DNA from 3 places in the Lentilitoribacter sp. EG35 genome. Region 3 is predicted to be linked to each of the others. Evidence: predicted binding sites of a transcription regulator. Region 3 holds the regulator's gene; each other region holds the start of a gene.
What was found. Region 3 encodes LexA, which represses DNA repair genes until DNA is damaged. Its sites were predicted from a motif close to TGTTCNNNNTGTGTTCNG; they were not measured.
Positions count from the first base shown of each region.

Region 1: the regulator LexA is predicted to act here: its motif matches at 5,462-5,479, upstream of dnaE (DNA polymerase III subunit alpha).
Region 2: the regulator LexA is predicted to act here: its motif matches at 2,044-2,061, upstream of AB2J24_RS03685 (DNA polymerase IV).

Region 1 covers NZ_JBFNGQ010000001.1:786,273-793,195, forward strand. The annotation lists gene AB2J24_RS03660 (ATP-dependent Clp protease proteolytic subunit) at 91-726, shown strand; gene clpX (ATP-dependent Clp protease ATP-binding subunit ClpX) at 970-2,250, shown strand; gene lon (endopeptidase La) at 2,519-4,945, shown strand; gene AB2J24_RS03675 (HU family DNA-binding protein) at 5,124-5,402, shown strand; gene dnaE (DNA polymerase III subunit alpha) at 5,712-6,923, shown strand, end outside.
Region 2 covers NZ_JBFNGQ010000001.1:794,696-801,618, forward strand. The annotation lists gene dnaE (DNA polymerase III subunit alpha) at 1-744, shown strand, start outside; gene AB2J24_RS03685 (DNA polymerase IV) at 747-2,030, opposite strand; gene AB2J24_RS03690 (hypothetical protein) at 2,131-2,763, opposite strand; gene AB2J24_RS03695 (DUF3572 domain-containing protein) at 2,764-3,033, opposite strand; gene AB2J24_RS03700 (response regulator) at 3,150-3,530, shown strand; gene AB2J24_RS03705 (PleD family two-component system response regulator) at 3,536-4,912, shown strand; gene rpmG (50S ribosomal protein L33) at 5,267-5,434, opposite strand; gene AB2J24_RS03715 (NUDIX hydrolase) at 5,602-6,201, opposite strand; gene AB2J24_RS03720 (DUF983 domain-containing protein) at 6,231-6,653, opposite strand; gene rnr (ribonuclease R) at 6,660-6,923, opposite strand, start outside.
Region 3 covers NZ_JBFNGQ010000005.1:72,889-79,811, forward strand. The annotation lists gene AB2J24_RS10470 (ComEC/Rec2 family competence protein) at 1-2,210, shown strand, start outside; gene lexA (transcriptional repressor LexA) at 2,191-2,907, opposite strand; gene glp (gephyrin-like molybdotransferase Glp) at 3,256-4,467, opposite strand; gene moaC (cyclic pyranopterin monophosphate synthase MoaC) at 4,464-4,970, opposite strand; gene trpC (indole-3-glycerol phosphate synthase TrpC) at 4,970-5,782, opposite strand; gene trpD (anthranilate phosphoribosyltransferase) at 5,785-6,813, opposite strand; gene AB2J24_RS10500 (peptidylprolyl isomerase) at 6,832-6,923, opposite strand, start outside.

The DNA of each region.
Region 1 (6,923 bases), on a different contig from region 3:
TCTTGAAGCGCGCTGAGAAAAAGACATATTTAGGGGTAATGGCATTACGCCAACGAGATTGCATAATTATAAGAGAAAGTAGGGCCTAATATGGCAAATCCAGTCGATACAGCAATGGCACTAGTGCCAATGGTCGTTGAGCAAACCAGCCGTGGAGAGCGTTCATACGACATTTTTTCAAGATTGCTGAAAGAGCGTATCATTTTTATTACAGGTCCGGTTGAAGATCACATGGCGACGCTTGTTTGCGCTCAGCTTTTGTTTCTTGAGGCTGATAATCCGAAAAAAGAGATTGCGCTTTATATTAATTCACCGGGCGGTGTTGTGACCTCTGGCATGGCGATTTATGACACGATGCAGTTTATTAAGCCTGCTGTTTCTACGTTGTGCGTGGGGCAAGCTGCTTCAATGGGTTCGCTTTTGTTATGTGCAGGCCACAAAGATATGCGCTTCGCAACACCAAATGCGCGTATTATGGTTCATCAGCCTTCAGGTGGCTTTCAAGGGCAAGCGTCAGATATTGAGCGACATGCGCAAGATATCCTGAAGATGAAACGTCGTTTGAACGAAGTTTATGTTGAGCACACTGGGCAAGATTATAAAACGATCGAGGAAACATTGGATCGCGATCACTTTATGACAGCTGATGAAGCACAGAGTTTTGGTATCGTAGATCGTGTAATCGATAGTCGTATTGCAATTGAAGGTGATAGTTCAGAAGAGTAAGGACAAAATGGCGTGAAGCTTTTTCACGCCAGAAGCCTATTAATATTAATAATAAGCGTTAAGCTTATTTTGATCTAATAACTGTTAGGCTTGTATATTAACTTGGATGTTGTTGCAGTTTTGATAAAAAAGCGCTTGAATATCCGAAGGATAGGTTGGGGTAATTCTAAATAACGGGGCAAAGCTTCATAAATAGAGTGAAATCAATCGTTTAGTAGCCGCAATTGCGGGAAGGAATACAATATGAGCAAAGTTAGTGGAAGTAATGGTGGTGATTCTAAGAACACTCTTTACTGTTCGTTTTGTGGAAAAAGCCAACATGAGGTCCGAAAGCTCATCGCAGGGCCGACTGTATTCATTTGTGATGAGTGCGTAGAGCTTTGCACCGATATCATTCGGGAAGAAAATAAATCCTCAATGGTTAAATCCAATGAAGGTGTTCCCACGCCTCAAGAAATTATGGAAACTCTTGATGAATATGTGATCGGTCAGTCAAAAGCTAAACGAGTTTTATCTGTTGCGGTTCACAATCACTATAAACGTCTTTCTCATGAGACAAAGAATGGTGCAGACATAGAGCTAGCAAAGTCTAATATCCTGCTTGTGGGTCCGACTGGGTGCGGTAAGACGTATCTTGCGCAAACACTTGCTCGGATTATTGATGTCCCGTTTACAATGGCAGACGCAACAACGCTTACAGAAGCAGGTTATGTTGGTGAAGATGTCGAAAATATTATTCTTAAACTTCTTCAATCTGCAGATTATAATGTAGAGCGTGCACAACGCGGTATCGTTTACATCGATGAGGTCGATAAGATTTCGCGTAAGTCTGATAATCCTTCCATTACTCGAGACGTATCGGGTGAGGGCGTGCAGCAAGCGCTTCTAAAGATTATGGAAGGCACAGTTGCATCTGTTCCACCACAAGGTGGTCGTAAGCATCCACAGCAGGAGTTCTTGCAAGTTGATACGGTCAACATACTCTTTATTGTAGGTGGTGCGTTTGCGGGCCTTGATAAAGTGATTTCAGCTCGTGGTGATAAGACGTCAATTGGATTTGGTGCAAAAGTTGAAGCGCCAGATGAGCGCAGCGTTGGTACGGTTCTTCAAGATCTTGAGCCGGAAGATTTGGTGAAATTTGGTCTTATTCCGGAATTCATTGGTCGTTTGCCAGTGATTGCCACGCTTGAAGATCTTGATGAAGATGCTTTGATCCAAATTCTGAGTGAACCAAAAAATGCTCTTGTAAAGCAGTATCAGCGACTATTCGATATGGAAGATGTCGAATTGACTTTCCACGAGGGGGCTTTACGTGAAATTGCGAAGAAGGCAATTATGCGAAAAACCGGTGCACGTGGCCTTCGTTCAATCATGGAGATTATTCTTCTGGATACGATGTATGAATTACCGGCGCTTGAAGGTGTTCGTGAAGTGGTGATTTCTGATGAAGTGGTGATTGGCAACGCCCGTCCACTGTATATTTATTCTGAACGTAATACAGAAGCCGAAAACGCTTCTGCATAGAAAAAGAAGCGTTTTTTGCAGATTTTGAGCCGTCGCAAGGTTTGCGACGGCTTTTTTGTATAATCTGCGTTAAAAGCGGAGAATGATGGTGTATTCGCTCGAATCAATCTATGAATAATCAATAGTTTAATTCTGGTTTTAGGAGCGCTCCATCTTGAAACGATCAATGGGTGTTCTTAGTTATAATTGTTGGCTCCGTTTGAGCCCAGTAAATTACCTATCCGCAGCGCAACATTAGTAAACGCGCGGATATCTGAAAGGAACTTGTATGACTGAAGAGATCAATCCGGAATCCCAAGCATTGGATAATAAGGTCGGTGACGAAAGTTTCCCGTTATTACCGTTGCGAGATATTGTGGTGTTTCCGCATATGATCGTACCGTTATTTGTGGGTCGTGAGAAATCTATAACTGCGCTTGAAGAGGTTATGGGATCTGATAAGAAGATCCTTCTTGCTACTCAAAAAGATGCTGGTGATGATGATCCAGATCCAACGGGCATATTTGAGATTGGCACAATAGCACACGTCCTACAGTTACTTAAGCTTCCCGATGGGACGGTTAAAGTACTTGTTGAAGGTAAGGCACGTGCCGAAATTAGAGAATTTACGAAGACCGAGGGCCATTTTGAGGTTATTGCCGACGAGCTAATAGAACCCGAAGATGATTTGGTTGAAGTTGAAGCGCTTTCGCGCTCAGTTGTGTCTGAATTTGAAAATTATGTGAAGCTTAACAAGAAAATTTCGCCGGAAGTCGTAAGTGCTGCTGGCCAAATTGATGATTTTTCTAAACTTTCTGATACCATCGCGTCGCATCTTGCTATAAAAATTGGTGAGAAACAGGATATGCTCAACACGATTAGTGTGAAAGAGCGTCTTGAAAAATGCTTTGGCTTTATGGAAGGCGAGATATCAGTTCTTCAAGTTGAGAAGCGTATTCGATCGCGTGTTAAACGCCAGATGGAGAAAACTCAGCGCGAGTATTATCTGAATGAGCAGATGAAGGCTATTCAGAAAGAACTTGGTGAAAATGAAGAAGGTGGTGATGAGCTTTCAGAATTGGAGACGCGCATTGCTAAAACCAAATTCTCTAAAGAAGCGCGCGAAAAGGCCGATGCTGAGTTTAAAAAACTCCGTCAGATGAGCCCAATGTCTGCGGAAGCGACAGTTGTTCGAAACTATCTTGATTGGTTGCTTGGTTTGCCGTGGGGAAAATCATCACGTATCAAGGTTGATTTGAATAAAGCTGAAAAGATTCTTGATGAAGATCATTATGGTCTTGAAAAAGTCAAAGAACGCATAATCGAATATCTTGCGGTTCAAACCCGGACGGCAAAAATTAAGGGACCAATCCTTTGTTTAGTTGGTCCTCCAGGTGTTGGTAAAACGTCACTTGCAAAATCGATCGCGAAAGCGACAGGACGCGAGTATGTTCGCATGGCACTTGGTGGGGTTCGCGATGAGTCTGAAATTCGTGGTCATCGCAGAACATACATAGGTTCGATGCCAGGAAAAATCGTCCAATCGATGAAGAAAGCCAAGAAGAATAACCCACTATTTTTGTTGGATGAAATTGATAAGATGGGTAATGACTTCCGTGGTGATCCATCATCAGCATTGCTTGAAGTACTTGACCCTGAACAGAATTCTACATTCATGGATCATTATCTTGAAGTTGAATACGATCTGTCTAAAACGATGTTTGTCACAACGTCGAATACACTCAACATTCCTGGTCCTTTGATGGACCGTATGGAAATTATTCGTATCGCTGGTTACACAGAGGACGAGAAGCTAGAAATTGCACGTCGGCACTTGTTGCCAAAAGCAATCCGCGATCATGCGCTGGCAGAGGATGAATTTTCGGTCTCTGACAAGGCGCTGCTTCAGATTGTTCGAGCATATACAAGAGAGGCAGGTGTTCGTAGTTTAGAGCGTGAGTTGTCTAAACTTGCACGTAAAGCTGTCACAAAGATCTTGAAAACAAAAACTAAGGTCATTGATATAGCTGAGGATAACCTTACTGAATTTCTTGGGGTTCCTGTTTTCCGACATGGCGAGGCGGAAGGTGAAGATCAAGTTGGTGTCGTCACCGGTCTTGCGTGGACAGAAGTTGGGGGTGAATTGCTCACAATTGAGGGTGTCATGATGCCTGGTAAAGGTAAGATGACAGTCACTGGAAATTTGAAGGACGTCATGAAAGAGTCGATCTCTGCCGCTGCTTCCTATGTTAAATCACGTGCTGTAGATTTCGGTGTTGAGCCTCCAATGTTCGATAAGAACGATATTCATATGCACGTCCCAGAGGGCGCAACACCAAAGGATGGCCCTTCTGCTGGTATAGGTATGGCTACAGCTATTGTTTCTATTATGACTGGAATACCCGTTCGCAAAGACATTGCAATGACCGGTGAGGTCACATTGAGGGGCAGAGTGTTGCCTATTGGTGGCTTAAAGGAGAAACTCTTGGCGGCTCTGCGGGGTGGCATCAAAACCGTGTTAATCCCAGAGGAAAATGCAAAAGATTTGGCTGATATTCCTGATAATGTGAAGAACGAAATGGATATTATTCCTGTTTCCATGATGGATGAAGTCATTAAAAATGCACTTCTTCGAGTGCCAGAGGCAATAGAATGGACGCCACCTGCGGAGATCGCTAGTGGTACTGATTCTACTACAGGTGCTGTAGCGCACTGAATTATTTATACATATTAAGTAGAAAGGCCGGATTTCCGGCCTTTTTTTATGGGGAATATAGCAATTTTTGTAAAATACTTGTCTATTAGGTCACTAGAATTCTTGTGTAGGGCCTTGGAATAGATAAACTCTCGGCAGTTATTAACTGAGTCGTCTGATGCGATCGAAAGGGATTGTTATGAATAAAAATGAACTTGTATCAGCTGTTGCTGAAAAAGCTGGTCTAGCAAAAACAGAAGCTGCAGCAGCAGTTGAAGCTGTTTTCGGAACAGTGACTTCTGAGCTTCAAGCAGGTGGCGACGTGCGCCTAATTGGTTTCGGAAACTTCACAGTAGGTCATCGTGCGGCTTCTAAAGGTCGTAACCCATCTACAGGTGCTGAAGTTGATATCCCTGCGAGAAACGTTCCAAAGTTCTCTGCTGGTAAAGCTTTGAAAGAAGCCGTAAACAATAAATAATTTACTATATCTGTAGAACCCTTGAGCGAACCGTTCAGGGGTTTTATTTTATTTGACAATGGAACAAAACTAGAACATAATAAAAACAATTAGTGAATTGGAGTATGTTATGACCTATTTTATGCGTGATTGTGCAGCCCTTTTATCTATTTCTATGTTTATCGGTAGTTGTTGTGTCCTTTTGTCTTCGTTTTAAAAACTGTGAGGCATTCTTATTTTAGCTTCTCTATCGTCTCTCATTGTTCGATAATGGGTTCTGCTGTCTAACGCAGCATTTGTTATCGATACTCAGAAGTGGTGATACTTAATATGAGCTCTCCAAACTTTGTAAATCTTAGAGTTCATTCAGCATATTCTTTGCTTGAGGGCGCGCTTCCTATAAAGACGCTGCTGAAAGCTGCTATAGACGATAATCAGCCAGCGCTTGCTATCACAGATACCAATAACCTGTTTGGAGCGCTTGAATTTTCCATTAAAGCGACTGGAGATGGTATTCAGCCTATTATTGGCTGCCAGCTTAGCATCGATATGGAAGATGCGGAGGAAAAAGAGCCGAAGCAAGGTCGTGAATATCTACGCGAATATCCAACACTTGTTTTTTTGGCTGCAACGGATCAGGGATATTCAAATCTTGTTGAACTTCTTAGCCGGGCTTATCTGCATGGTTCTGATGATGAAGCCACACATATTATGTTTTCATGGTTGGAGGGTCGTACAGATGGTCTGATTGTTTTATCGGGTGGTGCCTTTGGCCCGATCAATCTACCACTGAAAGAAAACAAGCCCAAAGTTGCTGAAGAACGGTTGCGCCGCTTAGAAGCATTGTTTCCCGATCGATTATATATGGAATTGCAGCGTCAGCGCGGCTACGACAGGTCTCTGGAAGCTCGCATTGTAAACCTTGCTTATGATCACCGCCTACCACTCGTTGCCACGAATGAAGCTTTTTTCCCTACTCAAAATGATTTTGATGCCCACGATGCTCTGATGGCAGTCGCGCATAATACTGTTGTTGCCGATGATAATCGGTTTAGGCTCACCGAGGATAATTATCTTAAATCTCGGGATGAGATGGTTCAGTTATTTTCTGATATTCCTGAAGCTATCGCAAATACGGTTGAAATTGCAACTCGATGTTCCGCGATACTTACTGAACGTGATCCGATCCTGCCTCGCTTTACAGGCAATGATGGTGGTGAAGATGCCGCGTTAAAGGCAGAGGCAGACGAGCTTCGTCGGCAGTCAATTGAGGGCCTGAAGATGCGCCTTGAGGATTATGATTTGCCTCCTGGTTATACGCTTGAAGATTATCAGGATCGGTTGAAGGTTGAGTTAGATATTATCGACGGGATGAAATTTCCCGGCTATTTCCTGATCGTTGCTGATTTTATTAAATGGGCAAAAGATAATGATATTCCCGTTGGGCCAGGGCGCGGTTCTGGTGCTGGCTCGCTTGTTGCCTATGCTTTGACGATTACAGACGTTGATCCCTTGCGCTTTTCACTTCTGTTTGAGCGGTTT
Region 2 (6,923 bases), on a different contig from region 3:
CGGATTATGGGGTTCGGGCAGAAAATTTTTGCCGACAGAGCATCGGGGCAAAGTGATATTTTTGGTTTGGATACAGGCGGAGAGGGCGAAACTATCCAGTTTAACGCTGTTACACCCTGGCTTCCGGCTGAAAAGCTACAAAGAGAATATCAGGTTCTTGGGTTCTATCTTTCCGCCCATCCACTTGATACCTATTCGGAGGTGTTGGATAAAAAACGTGTTCAGAAATGGGCTGACTTCTCTGTTGCGGTGAAAGCGGGTGCGACGGCGGGTCGATTGGCTGGAACTGTATCTGGTTTTCAGCAACGTAAAACACGCACAGGCAACAAAATGGGTATCGTGACATTGTCTGACAGTACAGGGCAGTTTGAAGCTGTTTTGTTTTCCGAAGCTCTTGCTCTTCATCGCGAGCTTCTTGAGGCTGGTAAATCTCTTATATTGACCGTGAATGCAGAAGAACGGCCTGAGGGAATTGGATTGCGTATTCAATCAGTGCAGTCGCTTGAGATGGAATCTGTTCGAACGCAGAAGGAATTGCGGATATTCTTACGTGATAGTGCTGCCTTAAGTGCTGTCACCGCCCATCTTAATACAAAGGGAAGCGGGCAGGTATCCTTTATCGTGATTAAGGATCAGGGTGATCGTGAAATTGAAATTGAACTTCCAGAGAGATATAAAATCTCACCGGAAATTGCAGCTGCCATGAAATCAGCTCCAGGTGTTGTGGATGTCGAGCTGGTTTAAGTTTATTTACCGTCAGATCTTGGTTTGCTCTTAAACGTATAACCCGTTTGCACAATATCAACACCAAACTTTGCTCTCATCTTATCGATAGCACCTTCGGCTTCGGCACGTTTTGCTGCCTGGATATCAACAAGATCAGTAGGGTCTGCTTGTTCTGGATCGCAAAGGTCATTGACGCCAATTCCAAGTAATCTGAATTTGGTGCCGTCTGTCTCTGCTTTTAGCAATTCCAAACCATTTCGAAATATTTTATCCGCCAGCATGGTGGGATCAGATAAACGGCGATTGCGTGTTCTGGATTTGAAATCATTTGTTTTAAGCTTTAAAACCACTGTATGACCAGCGATTTCAGATTTTTTAAGCCTTGCGGCTACCTTCTCACTAAGTGAACGTAAGATAGGTGCTAGTTTATCGAGATCTGAAACATCATTGAAAAATGTTGTTTCAGACGATACGCTTTTTGCTCCAGAGTTGGGGCGAACACTTCTATCATCTATACCCCGTGCTAGATTATAAAGACGCGCCCCCATAATTCCATAGGAACGTAGGAGATCTGCTTTCTCCATGGTTTGGAGTTGTCCGATCATAGTGATATTGTCTTTTGCAAGTGTTTTGGCAAAGGCTTTTCCCACTCCCCAAATCTTGGTCACTGGTAAGTTCGCCAAAAAATCAATCGCCTCTTCTTTTCCAACAACAAAAAAACCGCGGGGTTTATCCTGGTCTGAAGCAACTTTTGCCAGATATTTGCAATAAGACAGGCCAACGGAAACACTTATGCCGACTTCATCTTCTATTTTTCTGGAGAATCTGGCAAGCGTTTCTGCTGGCGGCATACCATGCAAGCGTTCAGTCCCGGATAGATCAAGAAAAGCTTCATCAATCGAAATTGGTTGAACTAGTGGTGTGAGTTCCTGCATTAGATGCCGGACTTGTTTTCCAACCTTGGCATACTTCTTCATATCTGGGGGGATAACAACTGCATCTGGACAGGCATCCAACGCTTTAAACATCGGCATTGCAGAGCGTACGCCGTGAATTCGTGCCACATAGCAAGCTGTGGAGACAACGCCGCGCTTGCCGCCACCTATAATAACAGGTTTATCTGCAAGTTCTGGATTATCCCTTTTTTCAACTGACGCATAAAAAGCGTCACAGTCTATATGTGCTATGCTTAGCTGAGATAGTTCTTTATGCCGAAGAATTCGAGGACTGCCACAAGATCTGCAGCGCTTCCGTTCAGGTGAGGCTTTTGTAAAGCAATCACGGCAGAATCCTGAGAGCAGCATGGAAGCACCTAAAAAGAACAAAGATCGAACACTTTGACTTTAGACGGAACTCAAGGAGGGCTCAAGTAAATAGTTGAAGTAGATTTATGCGGTCCTCATCTTAAATTTTGCTGACTATGAAGTCTTTGATCTCCAGCCAATTTGCAGCTTCAAAAGTGCCTGAAGTTACTGCAGGCGATATCGCTTTGAATTCATCATTAGCCATTATGTGGATTGAGTGTGTTTCAGGTGAATGTTCTTTGCTTGATTTATGATTATAAACCATGTCATCGATAAAAAACGAGGCATGTTCATTGTAAGAAGTTAGCTGTTTGATGAGTGGTCCTTTTGCGCCTTCGGCAGCAAAAAGCGGAAAGGGCATGTCAAATGAATCTAATAATTCACGCCTTTGCACGTAATATTCAGGTGGCATTGCCGTCAGAAACACAATATTTGCAGTTGTAGATAGCTCATGAAGCGTATTTGCTGCTGTGGGAACCGCTGTTTGCCATGTTAACTGATTTGCATAAAGCTCATTAATCATATGGCTAACGGTTCGATCGTCGACTGCGCCCCCCGTATCTTTTGCAATTATATTTCCATGCAGAGCAAAGCTATTGCTGACTAGATCTAGGTTTAGAGAATTAAGGAAGTTTCTAAACGGCGTTAAAAACTCAATCACAACCTCATCCACATCACATATGATGGTTGGTTGATTATTTAGTTCACGTCTAAGATCCGCAATATTTAGCATCTACCAACCATTGTTAACTTGTCCGCCAAGTGATTGGAATGCTCGGGCTACATCTTCTGGTCTTTCATTCTGGGCTGAGCAATAGTTCAATAGCGTTGGCTCATGGTTCATAATAAAACCGAGAACGCCGGCAAGAAAGCCTTGTTCCTGTGCTGCTTCCCTTATTTGGGAAGGATCTAAACCTGATAGATCAACAAATCGGTTAAATAGCTCGGGATCGGTTGCGATCCAGCTTAGCACATCGATTGCGATACTCTCTGCTTTTTCCAATTACGAATTCCTTAATGCTTTGGCGAGAATTTTGAGTATAAATTACCATTTCTTCAACTAAATCGCGCTAGGATGCAATGGAATTGGGAACGAGTTTGATTGTTTTGGGCAAATAAATGACGAAAAAAGTTATGATTGTTGAAGATAATGAGCTGAATATGAAGCTCTTTACTGACCTCATCGAAGCGTCTGGATACGAAACAATTCAGATTATGAATGGACTGGAAGCGGTGGAACTTGCCAGAGCTCACAAGCCTGATCTTATCCTAATGGATATTCAATTGCCGGAAGTCTCTGGTCTTGAGGTCACGAAGTGGCTCAAGGATGATGATGAATTACATAGTATTCCTGTTATCGCTGTCACGGCTTTTGCCATGAAAGGCGATGAAGAGCGCATTCGTCAGGGTGGTTGTGAAGCATATATATCGAAACCAATTTCAGTGCCTGGATTTTTGCAGACCATTAAAAGTTTTCTAGATAATAAAGCTGCCGAGTAAATAGTATGACCGCACGTGTTTTAGTTGTTGATGATATTCCGGCGAATGTGAAATTGCTAGAGACACATCTGTTGGCCGAATATTTTGATGTATTGACCGCTGAAAATGGCCTTTCTGCATTGGAAATTTGCGACAAAACGCAAGTCGACTTGATATTGCTCGATATAATGATGCCCGGCATTGATGGTTTTGAAGTGTGTCGCAGGTTGAAGGCAAATCCAAAGACCACACATATCCCAGTGGTGATGGTCACCGCGCTCGATCAACCGGAAGATCGTGTTGAGGGTTTAAAATGCGGCGCAGATGACTTTTTGACTAAGCCAGTTAATAATATGCAGCTAATGGCGCGTGTGAAAAGTTTACTGCGTTTGAAAATGCTTACGGATGAGCTTCGCGTTCGCGCCGGAAATAATTTGGTGATAGATGATGTTGATGAAAAACCTTTGAATAAAAGCGGGATTGACGAGAAAGGCATGACGTTACTTGTCGATGGTCGCGTCAATTCTCAGGACCGAATAACACGTGCTATATCTGGTATCGCAGATGTTGATATTATTTCGGATGCTGAAACAGCGCTTTTTCATGCTGGTGAAAATCCATATGAGCTTATTATAATCAATGACAACTTGCCCGGTGTTGATCCCTTGCGAATATGTTCGCAATTGCGGTCACGGGAAATTACGAGATTTGTACCTATTCTTGTCATCTTGCAGACTGGCGACGAACCAAAAGTAGTTCGTGCTCTTGATATCGGGGTAAATGATTACATTCTACAACCGCTAGACCCAAATGAGTTATATGCCCGTTCACTAACGCAGATTAAGAGATCTCGATTTAGCGAGAAACTGCGTGAGAGCCTGAATAAATCTGTCGAACTTGCTGTAGTTGATCCGTTGACCGGTTTAAATAATAGACATTTTCTCGATGCTTATATGGGTAAGTTAATAGCCAGAGCTAAACGGCGAAACACACCTATTTCGATGCTTATTACCGATATTGATAAGTTTAAGAATGTGAATGATACTCATGGTCATGATGCCGGTGATGAAATTTTGCGAGAGTTCGCTCGCAGGCTCCGTGCCTCTGTGCGTGGTGCTGACCTTGCATGCCGCTTTGGTGGTGAGGAATTCGTGGTCCTTATGCCAGATACGACCGCGGAGATGGCTGCACAGATTGCTGAGCGTCTTCGTGCAGCAATTGAAACATCGGCATTCAATTTGCCGGGTGATACAGGGCAGCTAGAACTCACTACGTCGGTAGGTGTTACGAACTACGATCCAGAGCAGGATTCAAGTGAAACGCTTATTAAGCGTGCGGATGATGCGCTCTATAAAGCAAAATCTGATGGGCGAAACAGAGTTGTTTTACAAACTGTCGCCTAACTGAAAAATCATATTTTGATACCATTTTGTAGCAATATACGTTTTCTGTTTATTGTATTGAATAGTAACTCATTGAATTTATGTAGAAAATTTACGTTCAGGCGAAAAACTTGATTAAAGTACAATTTTAGGCAATGATTGTACTAATTGTATTGACGAGTAAAACCATTTTGTAACTTTAGATACCCCATGATGTTCAGGTCCGCCGCATCTCCTGGGTCGTGGGGTGGTCGGTCAATATACAGCTTCTCGTGGCCTCCTCGTACCACTTCTGTTGTGTTGGCCGACCCACAAATAAACCCGCTTGTCTTGCAACAAGCGGGTTCTTCAATTCAAAACTGCAAAAAAATTAGATTACTTAATCTTAGCTTCTTTAAATTCAACGTGTTTACGCACGACTGGATCGTATTTAGTTTTAACCATTTTTTCAGTCATTGTACGGCTGTTCTTCTTGGCTACATAGTAGAAACCAGTGTCAGCAGTTGACTGCAATTTAATTTTAATTGTTGTTGCCTTGGCCATTGGGGCTACCTTCTTTAAAAAAAATGATGCCGTGGGGATTCTTCCATCCACGGCAAACTTGACGCGAAATTACAAATCGCTGGCTAAAAGTCAAGTCTATTATACAATCTTATGCTCAAAAATGGCAAGATTACCAAGGATTGCCAAAACTGCCCAAATTCAAAACGTCATTTATTGGATATATGCAGCGTTTTCGTAGTGTGGGGGAGTGTGCGGTCTTCATTGAGTGAATGTCTGAGGTGGTTTAATATTCGTGCTGTTATGTCCGGAAAATCCAGATTCTGTGGAGATTGTACATCGACCCATTGCAATTCTGTTAATTCATTACTGTCTTTTAATGTCGACAGATCCATTTCAACTTCATCGCAGAAACAGGTAAAAAACCGTGTGTCGTAACGACGATTCTGGCCAAGCGGGGTAATGGCGCGAGCAATATATCTTAAATGTGACAGGTCAAATAATTCGCCGTTTTTTGATAGATGGAGTGATGTTTCCTCATGAAGTTCTCTGGCCGCAGCGATCGCTAAGGAATGAGCTGTCGCGTGTGAAAATCGGCTATGGGTGCGTTCCATAAGCTTGGACACAACTGCTTCATTCAGTCGTGTGTCAGATTTAACCCGCCAATCGCTGCTATCTTTTCTTCCACCGGGAAAAACAAAGACGTTTGGCATAAAGGCGTGTTTAGATGAACGTTTACCCATCAAAACCGCAGGACGTTCTTTGTCTCGGTCTAAAAGCAAAAGAGTGGCTGCGTCTTTAGGTTTCAATGGGATATCACTTTTATACTTGAGTTAAACTACTTAGGGTCATCATAATCTGGTTTTTCACCAAACCCATGCATACGTAGTGCCCATTGCAAGCCAACAACAGCACCCTTTACGGGCTGTAATAGCAGAAGGGATGAAATAGCCGTGATTGGAATCCAAATGAGGAGGTGTTGCCATACTGCGAGCTGATAGCTCATTTCCGCAAACATAAAGCCAGCAACGACGATATGACCAATAATCATAACAACAAGATAGGCAGGCAAATCATCTGCACGATGATGGTGCAAATCTTCACCACAATTACTGCATTGATTTGTGACTTTTACATATTTATCAAAAAGACGGCCTGTACCACATTTTGGACAACTACTTTTAAAACCACGCTTCATTGCGAGTGAAAGAGGGCGCTCGAACTGCACCACTTCATTTTGATATACTTCAGTTTCAGACATCAGAAATTACCTTCTGCGTTTTGCTTTGCGTGGTGGACGGGTTCCAGCTTTTCGACCTTTCTTCGTTTTATGAAAAGATCGCGCTCCCATTGGCATTTTCTCGCCCTTGCTCAGCATGTCAAATCTTAAAGCTCCGGCAAGTGGAACAGCTTCTACGAGCTTTACATCCACTTGATCACCTAAACGGAAACCGAGGCCACTTCTATCACCAACCAAGGCTTGATGCGCTTCATGGTAGATGAAGTAATCAGTTCCTAATTTGGATATGGG
Region 3 (6,923 bases):
TCCCAATTGCCGCTCTTATTTTGCCCTTTTCAATTCTTTTGACAATTCGTGTCTGCATAAATGGTTTGTCTGTCCGGTCAAAATATATAGTCAGCTTGGGGATGGCATTTATTGTTGGTGCGATTGCCGTCAATTTTGAACACCGGGGTGAGTTTATTATATTGGATCAGTCCGTAACAATCAACGTCGAAGGTCTTGTTATCGCTAAAGAAATCGGGGTTAATGATATGCCTCGATATAAAATTGAAGTGGTTGATACTAGTAATCCAAGAATATTTAGGTCCCCGACTGTCATTCAACTTGTTGCACGTAGTTCTCATAAGGTTTTTGAGGTTGGGGAACCAATAAAAGGACGCGCGCGACTTTCGCCGCCGTCAGGGCCGGTTTTTCCAGGAGGCTATGATTTTTCGTCAGCAGCTCTGCAAAAAAATATTGGGGCCTATGGATTTTTTTACGGTAAACCAGAAAGAGAAGTCTTATCTGCACCTCCTAAATTGGATTTGAGAACCAAATTTCTGGTCTCGGTAAATTGGGTACGAAGCGAAATAGCATATCGAATTAGGCAACAGCTGGATGGGGATGCCGCTGGAATAGCTTCGGCGCTCATCGTATCTGATCGAAGAGCAATAAGTAAAAGTGCTGTTGAGTCTTTAAGAGCGTCAGGACTTGCTCATGTCTTGGCAATATCTGGCCTTCATATGGTACTGGCATCCGGCACTTTCTTTTTTGCACTGAGATTAATACTCAGCTTATTTCCGACACTCGTGCAGTCATTTCCGGTGAAAAAAATAGCTGCATTTGGCGCGATCATCGCTGCAAGTTCTTACCTGACTATTTCTGGAGCTCCGATCTCAGCGCAACGGGCTTGGATCATGCTGGTCATCGTATTGTTAGCAGTATTAATGGAACGACCCGCCATTACATTACGCAATGTAGCAATTGCGGCAATCGTTATAACCGTCATCTCACCATCAGCAGTGATGACACCTGGTTTTCAGATGTCATTTTCCGCTGCAGCGGCGCTCGTGGCCATTTATACAGGTTGGGCAAATTTTTCTGCAGCCTATGAGCGCTCGAGGGGAGGTATCTATGATGGCTTTATATTTCTCGTTCGGTTTTTTATAGGTCTTGCCGCAACTGCAATCATAGCTGGACTTGCAACTGGTATCTTCGCTGTTCAGCATTTCTATCAGTTCGCAGGGTATGGCGTACTAGGGAATGTTCTTGCCATGCCAATTGTCACGTTGTTGGTCATGCCACTGGCACTTCTCTCTGTGTTACTCATGCCATTTGGCCTTGAAACTTGGCCGCTGATGGCAATGGGATGGTCAATTGAAATAGTTATTATGATTGCAGAGTGGGTGGCCAGTTTAGGCAGCAATATTGCAATCGGGAAGCCGTCTCCAATCGCAAGCTTCCTAGCGTCCGTTGGTTTTGTTGTGTTTATCTGTTTCAGAAGTAAGTTGCGTTTTACAGGATTGGCTTTGATTGGGTTCTCAGCATTGGGATTGTTAATGGTAAACCCCAAAATTCCTGACATGTTGATTAGCGAAGATGGCAAGCTTGTAGGAATTCGCAAGTCAAATACAAACCAGTTAAGTATTAATCGATCACGACCATCAAAGTTTATTCTTGATCAATGGTTAGATGCCTATAAGTTTCAGATAGGTAAGCCAATACAGCTTTCTAATAAGCAGAAAGCCAAGGAGTTGCTTTCGGAGGAGGCGGTTGAATTTTGGCCCAAGTTTGATGGACTCTCAAACCAGACCGCGTTTGCGGAGTTTAAATGTGTATCGAGTCAATTCTGCTACTTTGAAAACAGCGAGGTCAAAATCGCAACAATTACAGATCAAAGATATTTAAGAATCGCCTGCGATCGCGCAAATATTGTAATCTTGTCTACAAGGCTAAAAGACGAAAACAGCACTTGCGATAAGAATGTAATGGTGCTTGATCAAAATTCACTGCGAAGAACAGGTTCTCTTGCCCTATATCGCAATCTGGACAAGACGTCTCAATCTACCCTCGATTGGAATATTGTAAGCGCCATTAACAATAGCGTTCGGCCTTGGACATCTCACCGCTATTACGACTGGCGAAGCCGCAGCTACAAAATGCCAAATGGTGAAATCGTCAAATACCATGGCCTCACTAATTTCAAGGCCAACGCACCAGAACTGAATACCAAAACTAATGATAGCGGCGAATAAGACCTACCAATTTGCCTTGAACTTTAACACGGTCAGGTCCAAAAATTCGTGTTTCATAGGCTGGGTTAGCAGCTTCCAGAGCAATTGAATCACCCTTACGACGAAACCGTTTTAGTGTAGCTTCTTCTTCATCAACAAGTGCAACGACGATGTCGCCGGGTGTGGCATGGTTGGTATCTTTAATTACGACCGTATCGCCATCAAAAATTCCAGCCTCAATCATTGAATCACCTTTGACTTCAAGAGCATAATGATCTCCAGATCCAAGCATATCAACCGGAACAGCCACATTATGCGTATTGTGTTGTATTGCCGATATGGGAACACCCGCGGCAATCCGCCCCATGACCGGAACGTTTAATGCGCCGGCATTATCATCATTGGATGCTTTAGGCTTCAAACTCTGTGTCGGTGTTCTATCTTTGCTGCCCTCAATAACGCTTGGCGTAAAGCCGCGCGGCGGAGGTGATGTGTTTTGGTAGCTCTCTGGTAGTTTTATAACTTCAAGTGCACGTGCTCGATTAGGGAGTCTTCGAATAAAACCACGCTCTTCGAGCGCTGTAATTAAGCGATGGATTCCAGACTTAGATGCTAAATCAAGCGCGTCTTTCATTTCATCAAATGATGGAGGTATACCGGATTCTTTCATCCGCTCATGAATGAAAAATAATAACTCTTGCTGCTTACGGGTCAACATATGATATACCTTTGCAAAATGAAACAAATCAAGAACAATTCTTATATGTTCTATATGTGTTCCGCAAGTGTTAAAAAACATTTAAAGAACATTGCTATGAAATTACGTGTTTCACTTGAACAAAGAGGAACATAGACGGAATACATAAATGTTATTGAACAATTGGATCATATTAGATGATGAATCTGGCAGATCCTTGGTTCAGCCGGTACATGTAGATGATTGAAAAATATAATGAATTTATAGATGATTAGTTAAAGCGAGTTGCGTAAGCCTGTTATCGCACTGTTCTATTCTTACTGAACAAGAAATATTTGGTTTTGCTTTGCAAAATTAATTCCAAATAGTTCAACTATCTAACAAGATTACGTCGCAAGTATCGCCCTTTTTCGCCGGTTTTGCATTTGGGGGGCGAATCAAAAGACCATTTGCATCGGCAAAGACACGTACCAGAGATGAATCCTGCCGAGAAAATGGGGTAGCAGTTAGGTTTCCATTTTTATCATATTCGATGCGGGCTCGCATATAATCTTGTCGGGAGGCGTTTTCCGTAAGATCAACTGTAGTTCTCGCTTTTTGGATGACTTGTGTTGCCCGGTTTCCGCTAAGCTTTCGAACAAGCGGTGCTAGAAATAAATTGGCCGTCACTAAACATGATGCTGGGTTACCCGGTAATCCCATGAAACGCATGTTACCAAGTTGGCCAAACATAAGTGGCTTACCAGGACGCATGGCGATTTTCCAAAAATTAAGCTCCATACCCATGTCGATAAGAGCTTTTTGTACCAAATCATAATCGCCAACAGATGCGCCACCAATGGTCACAAGAATATCGGCTTTGCTATCAATTGCTTTTTGCACGCGTGTTTTGATATCATCCAAATTATCGGTAGCTATTCCGAGATCGACAGCATTTGCTCCTGCGCTCGAACATAAGGCCACAACGCCATAGCTGTTAGATGAAATGATCTGGTTTTCATCTGGTGTTCCGCCCGGTTTTACGAGTTCGTCACCCGTTGCCAGAACGTAGACATCTGGTTTTTCAAAAACCGCCATATGTGACTGGTTCATACATGCAGCTAGGGTGAGGGCGGAATAGTCCAGGCGTCGAGATTTTTCCAGCAGCATCTGATTTTCATCAAAATCAACACCTTTGAGCCTGATGTGCCGATCTTTTTGTGCCGGGTCAGTAACTTTGATGACGTTTTCTGCAATGATCTTGGTGTTTTCCTGAATGAGGATCGTATTAGCCTGAGCGGGCACTGGCGCACCTGTGAAGATACGGACAGCCTCACCTTTATTTACAACACCTGTGAAACTTCGCCCTGCAGCGGATTCACCAACAACACGCAATGTCATGCCAGCTTTGCAGGCATCATCATAGCGAACCGCATAACCATCCATTGCTGATGCATTAAATGGTGGCTGCGCGCGGTTGGATGAAATGTTCTGGCTTAAAATGCGACCATGAGCATCGCTGATTGAAACCTTTTCTTCACCCTTAGGTTCAGCACCCTTAAGAAGTCTTGATAATGCTTCGTCAACGGGAAGTAGGCTCATGATGTAGCGCTATCCGATAAATCTGCATGCCACTCGCCAGATTTACCCCCAGTTTTCTTAACAAGACGAATGCCACCGATTTCCATGCCTTTATCCGCCGCCTTAGCCATATCGTAGATGGTTAGGCATGTAACAGAACATGCCGTCAGCGCTTCCATTTCGACACCTGTTTTTCCTGAAAGACGAACGGTAGATGTAATGCGTAAACCGGGAAGTTCAGGTGCTTCTTCAATATTCACCGCGATTTTAGTCAATAGTAGCGGGTGGCAAAGTGGGATCAGGTTTGAGGTCTGTTTTGCAGCCATAATGCCAGCAAGGCGAGCCGTGCCGATAACGTCACCTTTTTTAAGGTTACCCTCGCGAATGAGCGCAAGTGTTTCAGGTGCCATTTTAATTTGACCAACCGCAATAGCTTCTCGCGTAGTCGCAGTCTTATCACCTACATCGACCATAGAGGCAGACCCATCTTCAGCTAAATGTGTGAGTTTGCCCTCGTTCGTCATCATCTATCACCAACTCTTCTGGCTGCCCCTAAAAGCTCTTTAGTCGCCTTGGTAACGTCTTCTTGGCGCATAAGACTTTCGCCCACCAAAAATGTGCTGATATCTGACTTTTGTAAACGCAAACAATCATCATGAGTAAATATGCCGCTTTCTCCAACAAGCAGGTAATCATCGGGTACCATCGCGGCTAAGCGTTCTGAATTGGAAAGCGAGACTTCAAAGGTGCGTAAATTTCGGTTGTTGACACCCAGCAATCGACTATCAAGTTTGAGTGCTCGTTCAGTCTCGATCTCGTCATGCACTTCAATAAGCGCGTCCATACCAAGTTCAAAGGCACAATCCTCTAAAGCCTTAGCCTCATCGTCACTTAGGCATGCCATTATAATGAGAATTGCATCTGCGCCCCATGCGCGCGCTTCATAGACCTGATAAGGTTCAAACATGAAATCTTTGCGCAAAGCGGGTAGGGCGCAGGCATCTCTTGCAGCAGTTAAAAACTCAGGCGCGCCTTGAAAAGACGGAGTATCAGTAAGAACAGAAAGGCATGACGCACCGCCCTGTTCGTAGGCTTTGGCAAGTTCCTGCGGGTTGAAATCTTCCCTAATCAAACCTTTAGAAGGACTAGCCTTTTTGATTTCTGAAATAAGGCCAAATTCTCCATTGGCTTTTTTTGTATCTAGCGCTGCTTTAAATCCACGTGGAGCATCACCATCGGCGAACTTTGCCTTTAGATCGCTGAGGGACATTTTAGCCTTGGCAACTTCTATTTCGACGCGTTTATATTCTTCGATTTTCTTTAAAATGTCAGCCATATTTAGCTTTCAGTTGGGGCTAAGCGATTGGAGGTTGCAACAAGTTGCTCAAGTGTATTGAGTGCTGCACCGCTATCAATCGTTTTGGCTGCTATTTCAACGCCTTCAATCAAGGTTTCGGCTTTCTGTGCTACAATCAAGCTAGCAGCGGTATTCAGCAAAACAACTTCTCGATAGGCGTTTTTATCGCCCTGTAAGACACCTCTAAGAGCTGTGGCATTTTCTTCACCACTTCCGCCTTTAAGTGCAGATAGATCAACACGTTTTAAACCTGCATCCTCTGGCGAGACAGTAAAGTTCTTGATCTGTCCATCGAGAAGAGCTGATACTTGGGATTCACCCGTTGTTGTCAATTCATCAAGACCATTGCCGTGAACAACCCAGACTGATTTTGAACCACGGTCTTTTAGCACATGTGCGAGAGGTTCTACCCATTCGGGTGCAAAAACGCCTGTAAGTTGGCTTTTGACGCCGGCTGGGTTGGAAAGGGGGCCAAGCAGGTTAAACATTGTGCGTGTGCCCAGTTCAACCCGTGTAGGCCCTACATAACGCATGGCAGAATGGTGGTTTGGCGCAAACATAAAGCCGATACCGGCCTCATGAATACATGTTTCAATGCCTTTAGGGTCCAACGCCAGGCTTAGGCCTAGCGCAGATAGACAATCTGCAGTTCCTGCTTTTGATGAAAGGGCCTTATTGCCGTGCTTGGCAATTTTTACACCGCAGCCTGCTGTTACGAAAGCTGTGCATGTTGAAATATTATAAGTACCCGAGCCATCTCCGCCAGTACCAACAATATCTATGGCATCAGCGGGAGCTTTTACGGGCAGCATTTTCTCACGCATGATCGCAACAGCGCCAGATATCTCTTCAACGGTTTCGCCACGCATACGCAACGCCATAAGAAAGCCGCCGATCTGGGAAGGTGTTGCTTCACCTGACATGATGGAATCAAATGCTTGGCGAGACTCATCCGTAGAAAGTTTATCGCCGTTGGCGACCATTCCGATAAATCTTTTTAAATCAGACATAAAAACTCCCCAAAAAGATTACTGCGCCAAAATGTGGGAAGCAAGCTCACGATTTACTGTTACGCCATATTCTGATTGGAGGCGTGAAACAAATTGTCCGACAACTTCGT